2 regions of the Chroococcidiopsis sp. CCNUC1 genome follow, and region 2 is predicted to be linked to the other one. Evidence: riboswitches for the same ligand, from Rfam matches in the RefSeq annotation. Region 2 holds a riboswitch; the other holds the start of a gene.

Region 1 (4,994 bases), 1.5 Mb from region 2:
AGATTGTACCATCTTCTAGTTTAAGAAGCGCCATAGGGAGTGAGTAGTGAGTAGTGAGCAGTGAAAATGCAAATAACAAACGATCGATTACCAATTACCAATTACCGATTACCAATGTCAACTGATAACTGTTCGCTGATAACTGATAAAAGGGTTTACATACAATTCTTTTTGACATTCTACGCCGACTTCAAATTTACAATCAGAACGGGGAGTGGCAATGCATAACAAAACGTAACCTTTTGCTGCTTGTTGAGGTTTGAGGGCGATCGCCTTTGTCTGTTCTACTTCACCTGATAAAATCCTGGCAGCACAAGTAATACAAGCCCCATAACGACAGCCTACGGGTAATTTTACTCCAGCCGCTTCTACCGCATCCAAAATATATTTGTCTGCTGCTACGTTAAGAGTAAAATTATTTCTGTTAACCAGTTCGATTTGATAGGTTTTCATTCGACCAAAAAACCTGCCCCTATGATTCTCTTAACTCTAAATCCAAATATCTGAAGTACAATCGCCACCAGGATATCGCATTTCGTGGGCGCGGGCTGCGCCGTTTGGTTCTTGACCAAAATCTATGTAAAAGTTTTCATTAATTTTCAATCCTCCCTTTTCCGTGTCGCAATCAATTTGCAACATGTAAGAGCCATTTTTGGCTAAGTCTGGATAAAATTGATTATCCCAAGTACTGAATAGAGAGTTAGTGACATACAACCGCTTACCATCTAAACTTAATTGCAGCATTTGAGGACCACCTTGCAATTTCTGCCCCTTAACTTCGCCACCTTTTCCTAATAAACCACCACACCAAACTTGCCCAGTCAATTTAGGCTGAGAAGGATTGCTAATGTCATACTGACGAATATCTCCATGCAACCAGTTGGAAAAATAGAGATAGCGATCGTCCATTGACAGCAAAATATCGGTAATTAAAGAGGGAACGGGAATTTCCCAGCCTTGAACCTCGACGGATGGAACATCAATAACTTTCTCAACTGCCCATTGTCCGTTAGATTTGTGCCAGTGCCAAATATTACTACTTAAGGCTGCACCAACATAGCCGTGCGTACTCTCTGGGTTGTGGTGAAAACGCACTTCTAAAGGAATTAAACCTTCTGTACCTAAGTCAAAACTTTGAATAATTTCGTGTTTTTTCCAGTCCCAAAAATGCAATTGCTGACCGTAATTTCCGGCTGCGACATCGTTGAGGTCAAAGCCTGGATAATACGTTTTGGGTGCGCCCCATTCGCTACTTACCATGATGTTATGGCGCGGCTGATACCAAAAGTCATAATTAAACTTCATCGCCGTGGCTTGTTGTTCCCAACGTCCGACAATATCAAAGTTTTCATCGAGTAACAAAAAGCCGCCAGGTGCATTCCCTTGACTATCACCTAACATCGAAATCATCACATGACCATCTGCTAGACAATGGACTGTATGAGGGGCTGTTAAATTTGTTTTCGCTTTGATTTCTTCTGGTTCGATGACTTTATAAATTTGAGGCGATCGCGTTTCTTTTGTATCTACAATATAAATCCGGCTCGATCGCTGTCCAGGTACGATCGTAAAGCGACGAGATTTACGCGCGTCACCGTGACACGAACTACATGCATTCCAACCAAAATGATGTAACTCATCGCCTAAATAAGGCATCGGTAAGCGATGAATTACCTGAGAATATGTCGGAGAGTCAGGATCGACATCAATCGTCGCTAAATAATCTGGTGCTTCAATTCCCGTACCCGTATAAAGGGCGATCGCATATAATGTTTTTTCTCTTTCTGCTTGCATCGCCGCTTGGGGAGATGCATAGCCAGGACCGCAGCAAGTATGATTGGTCATTGGTCATTTGTCGTTGGTCATTGGTTAAGTGCGGATACGACATGTCATATCTCTACAGTTAACCGTCTACTAATAACAAAACTAGCATTGATTGCTAGGAATACCGTACTATGTTTGTATTTCTTACAGATGGCTGAGATCCAGCAGTTTTAAATCAATTGTCAAATTACTGTTCATCTGACTGTGACGCGCTAACAGCACTTGAACGAATGACAACCTTCACGAGTAGTTCACAACTCAAATAGAAGTTTCACATACAATACTTAACAATCTGACCGAGTTTACTTCACAGTTTGTAACTTTTATTGACAGAACGTAGGGAGCGTGGTTTAGGATGTAGTTAACCAGATTAAATAAGTCAGCCTAATCCAATCATAATTGGAGCGGAGGAACCGAATTTTGGGGCTTATCTCTGAGATAAACAGAGAGGGACATCTCTCAGTCCTAGCCCGTCAGCTAACTTCGTAGGCGTTGAGAGGAGACTGTAAAGATCGAAGATTTCTAGATCCCATTCAGTGTCCTTGGCTGGTTTAAGCCCGCTACGTTTTACCTGTACTTGGTGCTAAGGAATTGATTCCTGATGGCAGCCAGAGGCAGGAAAGCTAGCCATAAGGAGAAGTAAACCAACAATGTTAGAAAAACAGAATCGCATTGCTTTAATTTCTGTTGATGGCGATCCAGCGATTGCGATTGGGCAAGAAGAGGCTGGAGGTCAAAACGTTTACGTGCGCCAAGTCGGTCTTGCCCTTGCCCAGCAGGGATGGAAAGTCGATATGTTTACTCGCCGTAGCAGTAAAGAACAAGCGGCGATCGTGCAACACAATGCTAATTGTCGCACGATTCGGTTACCAGCGGGAGCGCCAGAATTTATCGGACGGGACGAACTATTCAGTTATTTACCGGAGTACGTCAAAGCTTTCCAAGCTTTTCAACAACAACATGGATTTCGTTACTCGCTCGTCCACACTAACTACTGGCTATCTGCTTGGGTGGGAATGCGATTGAAGCAACTGCAACCTTTGAGTCAGATACATACATATCACTCGTTGGGTGCAGTTAAGTACAGAAATATTGACGAGATTCCAGCGATCGCAACTAAACGGTTAGCAGTAGAAAAAGCTTGTTTGGAAACAGCGGAACGGATAGTAGCCACCAGTCCTCAAGAACAAGAACACATGCGATCGCTTGTTTCAACCACAGGACAAATTGATATTATCCCCTGCGGTACGGATATAGACAGATTTGGGGCAATCGAACGCGAAGCAGCGCGGCAGCAGTTAGGAATTGCACCGGACGAAAAAGTCGTGTTGTATGTCGGTCGATTTGACAAACGTAAAGGGATTGAAACCTTAGTGCGATCGGTGGCAAGGTTGCACGCAGCAGGTCGGACTAACTTGAAATTAATTATCGGTGGTGGCAGCCAACCCGGTCGCTGTGACGGCAGAGAACGCGATCGCATTGAAGGAATTGTTGGAGAGTTAGGTTTAGATACGATAACTGTTTTTCCAGGTCGCTTGGACGATCGGATTTTGCCAGTCTACTACGCAGCTGCCGATGTTAGTGTCGTCCCCAGTCACTACGAACCTTTTGGTTTGGTAGCAATTGAAGCGATGGCAAGCCGAATTCCCGTGGTTGCTAGCGCTGTCGGCGGTTTGCAATTTACCGTAGTTCCAGAAGAGACGGGATTACTCGCACCTGCTAAAGATGACGTTGCGTTTGCCCAAGCGATCGATCGCATTTTAGCCGATTCTAGCTGGGCAAGAAAGTTAGGGGAACGAGGTCGGCAACGGGTAGAAAATCATTTTAGCTGGCAAGGTGTAGCAATCGAATTAGGACATTTGTATACCACATTGAATTCAGCCACGGTTGAGACGAGTAGAGCGATCGCAGCTTAGCAATAGTAAACGTTGGATAGCAAACTGCACAAGGAGAAATACCATGTTAAGGATTGGGGATTTCGTGCAACACAAGCAAGCAGATCTAACTGGTGTTGTCATCGGTTACGGACATCAGATAATTGATGACATTTATTTGCCAACATTAGTGGTACATTTAGATCGAAGCAAAAGTTTCAGCCGCAAAGGTATTATGGAAGATCTATCTTCCAAGTGGTTGCCTGTGGAAACAAAAATGCATACTCATGCCGCTTAGAGCTGAAAATTAGATTTTTGTTTCTGAGATTTTCGTGTCTGTTGTATTTTCCTGAGTTGTGAAGTGTAGGACTACCTGAGTCTGAATTGTCAGATTCAGGTTTTTTTTTGCTCATACTGGATCGCACCGGATTTCTACCATAAATCCATCTGGATCGTAGCAGTAAACGCCTCTACCTGTAGGGCGACTGACAGGACCGTGGGCGATCGCAATTTGATTATCTTTCAATACTTCCACGGCGCGATCGAACAATTGCGGATCGATATCGAAGGCAAGATGATAGGCACGAGTAAAACTCCGTTCGGGATCGGGATCTGGTGGTGTTAACTCCGGTTCCCAGAATAAATCTAAAACCGTTCCATCTGGAGTGACAAAGTTAGCGACTTTGCCTTGCGCTACCAAATCGATTAGAGTAGAGGGGATTTCATCGCCTGTCAGTTCGTGCAATCCCAGAATATGACAGTAAAAGTGGCGCGATGCTTGCATGTCTTTGACATTTAAGGCGATGTGGTGGACTCGCCGCAGGTTGCCAGGTGCAAGGGTACTGGGAGTAGTCATGGTGAAGTCAGTCCTCGTAGGGGCGGGTTTTTGAAGATCCCTATACTAGAATAAACAGTTTTGCGGTTAAACCCGCCCGTACAGAAATGGTGAAATCAGTTGGTTGACTTCGTTTTTTGCAGAGAGTTAACATTGAAAGCCAAAGCAGAAACAATCAGTAACATACCTACAGATTCCGTAAGTCCTGGTCGTTCTCCCAGTTGCAGCCAAGCCGTTAATACTCCCACTACAGGATTCATTAACATACCCAATCCTGCCGTACTTGCAGATAGATGATTTAATATATACAGCCAAAGCAACATTGCGATCGCCGTACCTGGGATAACGTTGTAAATCAACGCTACGACAAACTCGTTAGACCAAACAATCGGTTCAGAGGGAATGAAGAGAACGACAAACAGTAGCGGCACAGCACCGAAAAGAGTTTGCCAAGCTGTCAG
Region 2 (4,994 bases):
TGTCATCGAAACCACCATAGTTGTACTCTCCAACGATCGCAGCGCGGGTCAATTTCGGCTTAGCCGCAGTAAAGGAACGTTGTGAAATCACTTTAGCAACTTCCTCCCGATTTTCTGGTTTGCTGCAATACTGACAGGCTTCAACCATTGCCTTAACTAGCGATCGATATGTTTTTGGGTAGTTAGTAATAAAGCTTTCCATTACCCCCAGCAATCGATCTGGATGTCCCTGCCACACTTCTTTACCTTGGGCAAAGGTAAAACCTACACCCTCATTTCCTGTAATGGCGCGAGTGTTCCAGGGTTCGGCAACCATATAAGCTTGCATCGCCCCAATCCGCACGTTCGTCACCATCTGGGGGGGAGGAATGATAATAATCCGAAATTCTTTGGTTGGATCGACACCCGCCGCCGCCGAGAGGTAGCGGACGAAATATTCATAAATAGCAGAACTCAACACGACTGCCCAAACTCGCTTCTCTGAAGCCAGGTTGTCAAAATAATTGCGAAAATCGCGTCCGAATTCTTCTAAGTTGCCATTGTACTCCCGCCAGGGACGCAAACCCGCATCCCACATGGCGCGGTTCATTGTCATAGCGTTGCCGTGACGGTGAATTGTCATTGCCGCACATAGGGGGGCATGACGCGCGCCTTCTGCTCCTGTCCTGGCGTTGGTGACAGCACCACTGACAACGGGAGCAGCATCGGTACGTCCGAAGATGATGCCATCTCGCGAAGTTCCCCAGCTAGCTTCGCGGTTGAGTTTGACATTTAGCCCGTACTTGCGGAAAAATCCTTTCTGCCAAGCGATCGCAAATGGGGCGCAGTCGTTGACTGGTACGTAGCCTACTGTTAAATTTGGTTTTTCTAAGGTTTTCGGATCGACTATTTGTTCAATAGCTGCGGCTTCTGCTGTAAGTCCTGTGGCGCTTCTGTCGCCGCTAATCGCGCAACCACCCAGCGACATTCCCGCCGCTGTCGCGCCTATTCCTGCTAAAAACTCGCGTCGCGTCCAGTTGGTGTTCATATTAAGTGAGTGGCGCGTAATAACTAGGGTGTAGAGTGTGGGGGGGGATTGGTAGTTGGTAGTTGATAGTTGGTAGTTGCACCTGAAGCTCCCCTGCTTCCTTGTCCCCCTTGTCCCCCTTGTCCCCCTTGTCCCCCTCAGCCTCCTCAGCTCCCTCAGCTCTCTTCTAAGCGGGGCGGCGGTGGATGACTAGAGATTCAATTTTGGCAACGGCGAAGTCTAACAGTAAGCCTGTTAAGCCAATTACCAATACTGCGAGGAAGACGGAACTAAGATTGAGGCGACTCCATTCATCCCAGACAAAAAAGCCAATCCCAACACCACCTGTGAGCATTTCTACAGCAACAATTACCAGCCAAGCGATACCTAAACTAATTCGCAAGCCTGTAAAAATATAAGGTAAACTAGCGGGTAAAATAATTTTAGTTATCTGTCTCCAAGGTGGCATTTCTAAAACTCTAGCAACGTTGATATAGTCTTTCGATACACTAGAAACACCCAAGGCTGTATTAATAATTGTGGACCACAAAGAAGTAATAAAAATTACAAAAATTGCCGAAGGATCTGCCAAATTAAAAATCGCTAAGGCGATCGGCAACCACGCTAAAGGCGATACAGGTTTGAAGATTTGAATAATGGGATTGAGTGCCATCATTGCTGGCTTTGACATTCCAATCAAGAAGCCAACAGGAATTGCTACTGCTGCGCCTAAAGCAAATCCGATTAATACTCTTCGCAGACTTGCCAACAATAGCCAGCCAATGCCTAAATCGCCTGGACCGCGTTGGTAAAATGGATTGAGAATGTAGTCTAAATTCGCTACTAGTGCTTGTGGTGGAGTAGGCATTAATTCGGGATTGACAAGAGCGATCGCCCACCACAAAATAATGATGCCCAAGAAACCATCGGCAGGTAACAGAACAGCATCCCTGATAACAATCGGTCTAACCCTTTTCCACGCAGCTTGTCCGGCTACTGCTAGAGTAGCAAGATTTAACTGAAATATCATATTGATACTCCTCAGAGTTAATCGCAGGTACGTAAAATCGAGCAGTACCAGATAGGAACACTGATGAGTTCAAAACATTAATGAAATAATGCTTACTCTTCAGTCTCCTCTCAATGCCTACGAAGTTAGCTGACGGGCTAGGGCTGAGAGATGCCCCTCTTAAATTAAGATAAGCCCCTTACAATTGGTTCCTCCGTTCTAGCTTCATCTATATACATGTGAAGGACTAGATTAGGCTGACTTACTCTAACTTTCCTAAGATATCATCGCTATTTCTCTACCGTCAATCATTCTGTAGATATATGTATTTATTTGGTAATTGGTGATTGGTAATTGGTAAGTGGTAAGGCAGCGAGCGGAGTTTTTGGGTAGCGATCGCAAATCGCAAATGACAAATGACCAATTAAATCAAAAACCGAATTGTAACGTATATAGCAGCAACTATTAATTGGACTGCCATTACGGGTAAACCATATTTGAGAAAGGTTTTAAATGAAATTCGCCGTCCGTGTTGTTCGGCAATTCCGGCAGCAACTATGTTAGAAGAGGCTCCAACTAAAGTTCCGTTTCCACCTAACGTTGCACCAAACATCATGGCATAAAACAGAGGTAATACTTCTGCTGGCAACTCTCCTGTAAAACTTTTTTCTAGAATTACTGGCGATGCCAAACCAATATTGACTACATACTGTTTGAGTAACGGAACCATTGCCACAACCAAAGGAATGTTTGGCACGACGCTTGAGACTATACCAACAAAAAAGAGTAACGCTAGCGAACCTAAAGCAATATTTTTTCCTAAAATTGCTGCTAGAACACCAGAAAGGCTAGTCACGACGCCAGTTTTCTCTAGTCCACCAATTAAGACGAAAATGGACATAAAAAATATTAACGTACTCCAATCGACATCTCGCAAAATATTATTAACTGTATCAATTTTGCTATGATGTGACAGTAACAATGCTAAAGCTGCACCTAATAAAGCTACCGCAGCAGGAGAAATTGGAATTGGTAACATTTCCCCAATAACAAAGAATGTTAAAACACCAGCAATCAAAACAATCCCTAATGTTAAAACTTGAGGATGATTAATTTTTGGATGGGGAAGATGTTCTAAATCTTCTAAATCTTTATGCCAAATTTTACGAAATAGAAATGGTAGCATTGCAACCACAGTAATAACTGCAATAACTCCACCTAAACTGAGGCGCGCGAGGTAATCAATAAAGCTGACGTTTACGGCATCTCCGACAATAAATGTAGCTGGATCTCCTACCAATGTTAGTAATCCGGCACTGTTGGCTACGAATACCATTAAGATGAGTAGTGGTACAAAGTTTACCCCTACTTCCTCTGCAATCGGAGGAATCAGCGGTGCTAGTAACATAACTGTTGTAGCATTGGGCAAAAAAGCGCAAATTGGAGTTGTAATTGCCACAATTCCCAGTAGCAAGCGCTTGCCTTGTCCTTTAGCTAAAATCACAATTTGGGTGGCTAAATAATCAAAAACTTTTGTAGGTTCAAAAGCTCGTACCAACACCATTACGCCAAAAAACAAAGCAATGGTAGAGTAGCTATTACCAATATATCCAATTGCTTCATTTAGCGTTAACACATTTGTAAAAACAAGAATTAATGCTCCTAAAAATGCCGCGATAGTCAAGTGTATCCATTCTGTCATCACGAAAAAGATGACACTAAGGAAAGTAATAGTGCTAGCGATCGCCTGCCAGTTTTCCATATTATTACTACTGGTTTGATTATTAATTATTCTAACCAAAGTTATAGAGCTTTACATCCATACAAAACTCTACTAATGCGCTTGATATTTATTGGTAGTTAGCTACATACGGCTAAGGTAATGAAGCGATCGCATCTGTTTGTGATTCCGCAACTATAGCAGTTCTATTTGATGCTTGAAATTCAAGCCTAGTAGAGTGGGCGTTGCGTGCCTGACAATTTTTCAAGGCGAATTGCTTTATTTTTACCAGTGATTTTTGTGGGATTTTCATCTGCTATTTTTCAGTCTCTTCAAGTGCAGGTACAACAGGCTTAACAGTACGAGCCTTGGAAGCTGAACCAAGCAGCACATTATTGATAATGTTGCTTATTTCAGTCTCCTCTCAACGCCTACGGAGTTAGCTGACGGGCTAGAACTGAGAGATGTTCTTCTTGTCAAGGATGAATTATGAAGATCTGAACTCGATACTCGTTCTTGCTAATTCATCTTTAAACCAGATAAGCCCCAGATTTTGGTTCCTCCGCTCCAGTTTTACTAAAGTCTTGAACTCCTCAACACAGACACCACTGGATTAGGCTAACTGTTTTCAAACTATTGAAGAGAAATTTAACATTCTTACTCAAATTCGTCAAATTATTCCGGGTAGCGTGCAATTTTTGCAGACAATTACAATAACATCAAGCCAAAATTTTCAGCAGGGGAATCGAGCTGCTATTAGTGTCGAAAAGCTTTTCAGCTATCTCTACGGGGCAGAAATGCGGACGAACCACTGGCGAAGTACCATAGCATTGCTTACCGAAGTATCGAACGATAGAGTGGTTCCACCATCTGGCAGGTTCCTATAAACTGAAGATTGCCATGCCTATCTCTATGCGTGCTTGAAGTGATGCAAGATTTCAGTCAACTGCTGCTCGAACGAAGCGATACGATTTTGAAGGACTGGATTGCTGCCATTCGTGCAGATGACCAAATTGAAACAGCTAACGAACTGCCGTACAAGTCTTTGCAAGACAGCATACCGCGCGTAATTCAAGCGATGGCAACAGTGCTTTCTCAATCACAAGATAGCGATTTGAAGACACTAGTAGAGGTGAGTTTAGAACACGGTGTCATTAGGGCAGAACAAGGATTTGAGGCTGGGGAAATTGCCCGAGAGTATCGAATTCTGCGTCATGTTATCTTCTCTACCATTGAGACAAGCTTGCAGACAAGCTCAG

What was found. A riboswitch is a leader RNA that binds a small molecule or an ion and turns the genes downstream of it on or off. The one in region 2 is predicted to bind cyclic di-AMP.
Region 1: linked by a shared signal. The riboswitch ahead of M5J74_RS15320 (glycosyltransferase) and the one ahead of M5J74_RS08195 (ArsB/NhaD family transporter) in region 2 are both predicted to bind cyclic di-AMP.

The regions. Positions count from the first base shown of each region.
Region 1 covers NZ_CP097480.1:3,262,069-3,267,062, forward strand. The annotation lists gene M5J74_RS15305 (acireductone dioxygenase) at 1-34, opposite strand, end outside; gene M5J74_RS15310 (2Fe-2S iron-sulfur cluster-binding protein) at 118-453, opposite strand; gene M5J74_RS15315 (selenium-binding family protein) at 490-1,845, opposite strand; cyclic di-AMP (ydaO/yuaA leader) riboswitch at 2,196-2,331, shown strand; gene M5J74_RS15320 (glycosyltransferase) at 2,475-3,740, shown strand; gene M5J74_RS15325 (hypothetical protein) at 3,784-3,996, shown strand; gene M5J74_RS15330 (VOC family protein) at 4,108-4,554, opposite strand; gene M5J74_RS15335 (DMT family transporter) at 4,650-4,994, opposite strand, start outside.
Region 2 covers NZ_CP097480.1:1,744,571-1,749,564, forward strand. The annotation lists gene M5J74_RS08185 (ABC transporter substrate-binding protein) at 1-1,027, opposite strand, end outside; gene ntrB (nitrate ABC transporter permease) at 1,194-2,036, opposite strand; cyclic di-AMP (ydaO/yuaA leader) riboswitch at 2,136-2,284, opposite strand; gene M5J74_RS08195 (ArsB/NhaD family transporter) at 2,440-3,777, opposite strand; cyclic di-AMP (ydaO/yuaA leader) riboswitch at 4,149-4,365, opposite strand; gene M5J74_RS08200 (sensor histidine kinase) at 4,664-4,994, shown strand, end outside.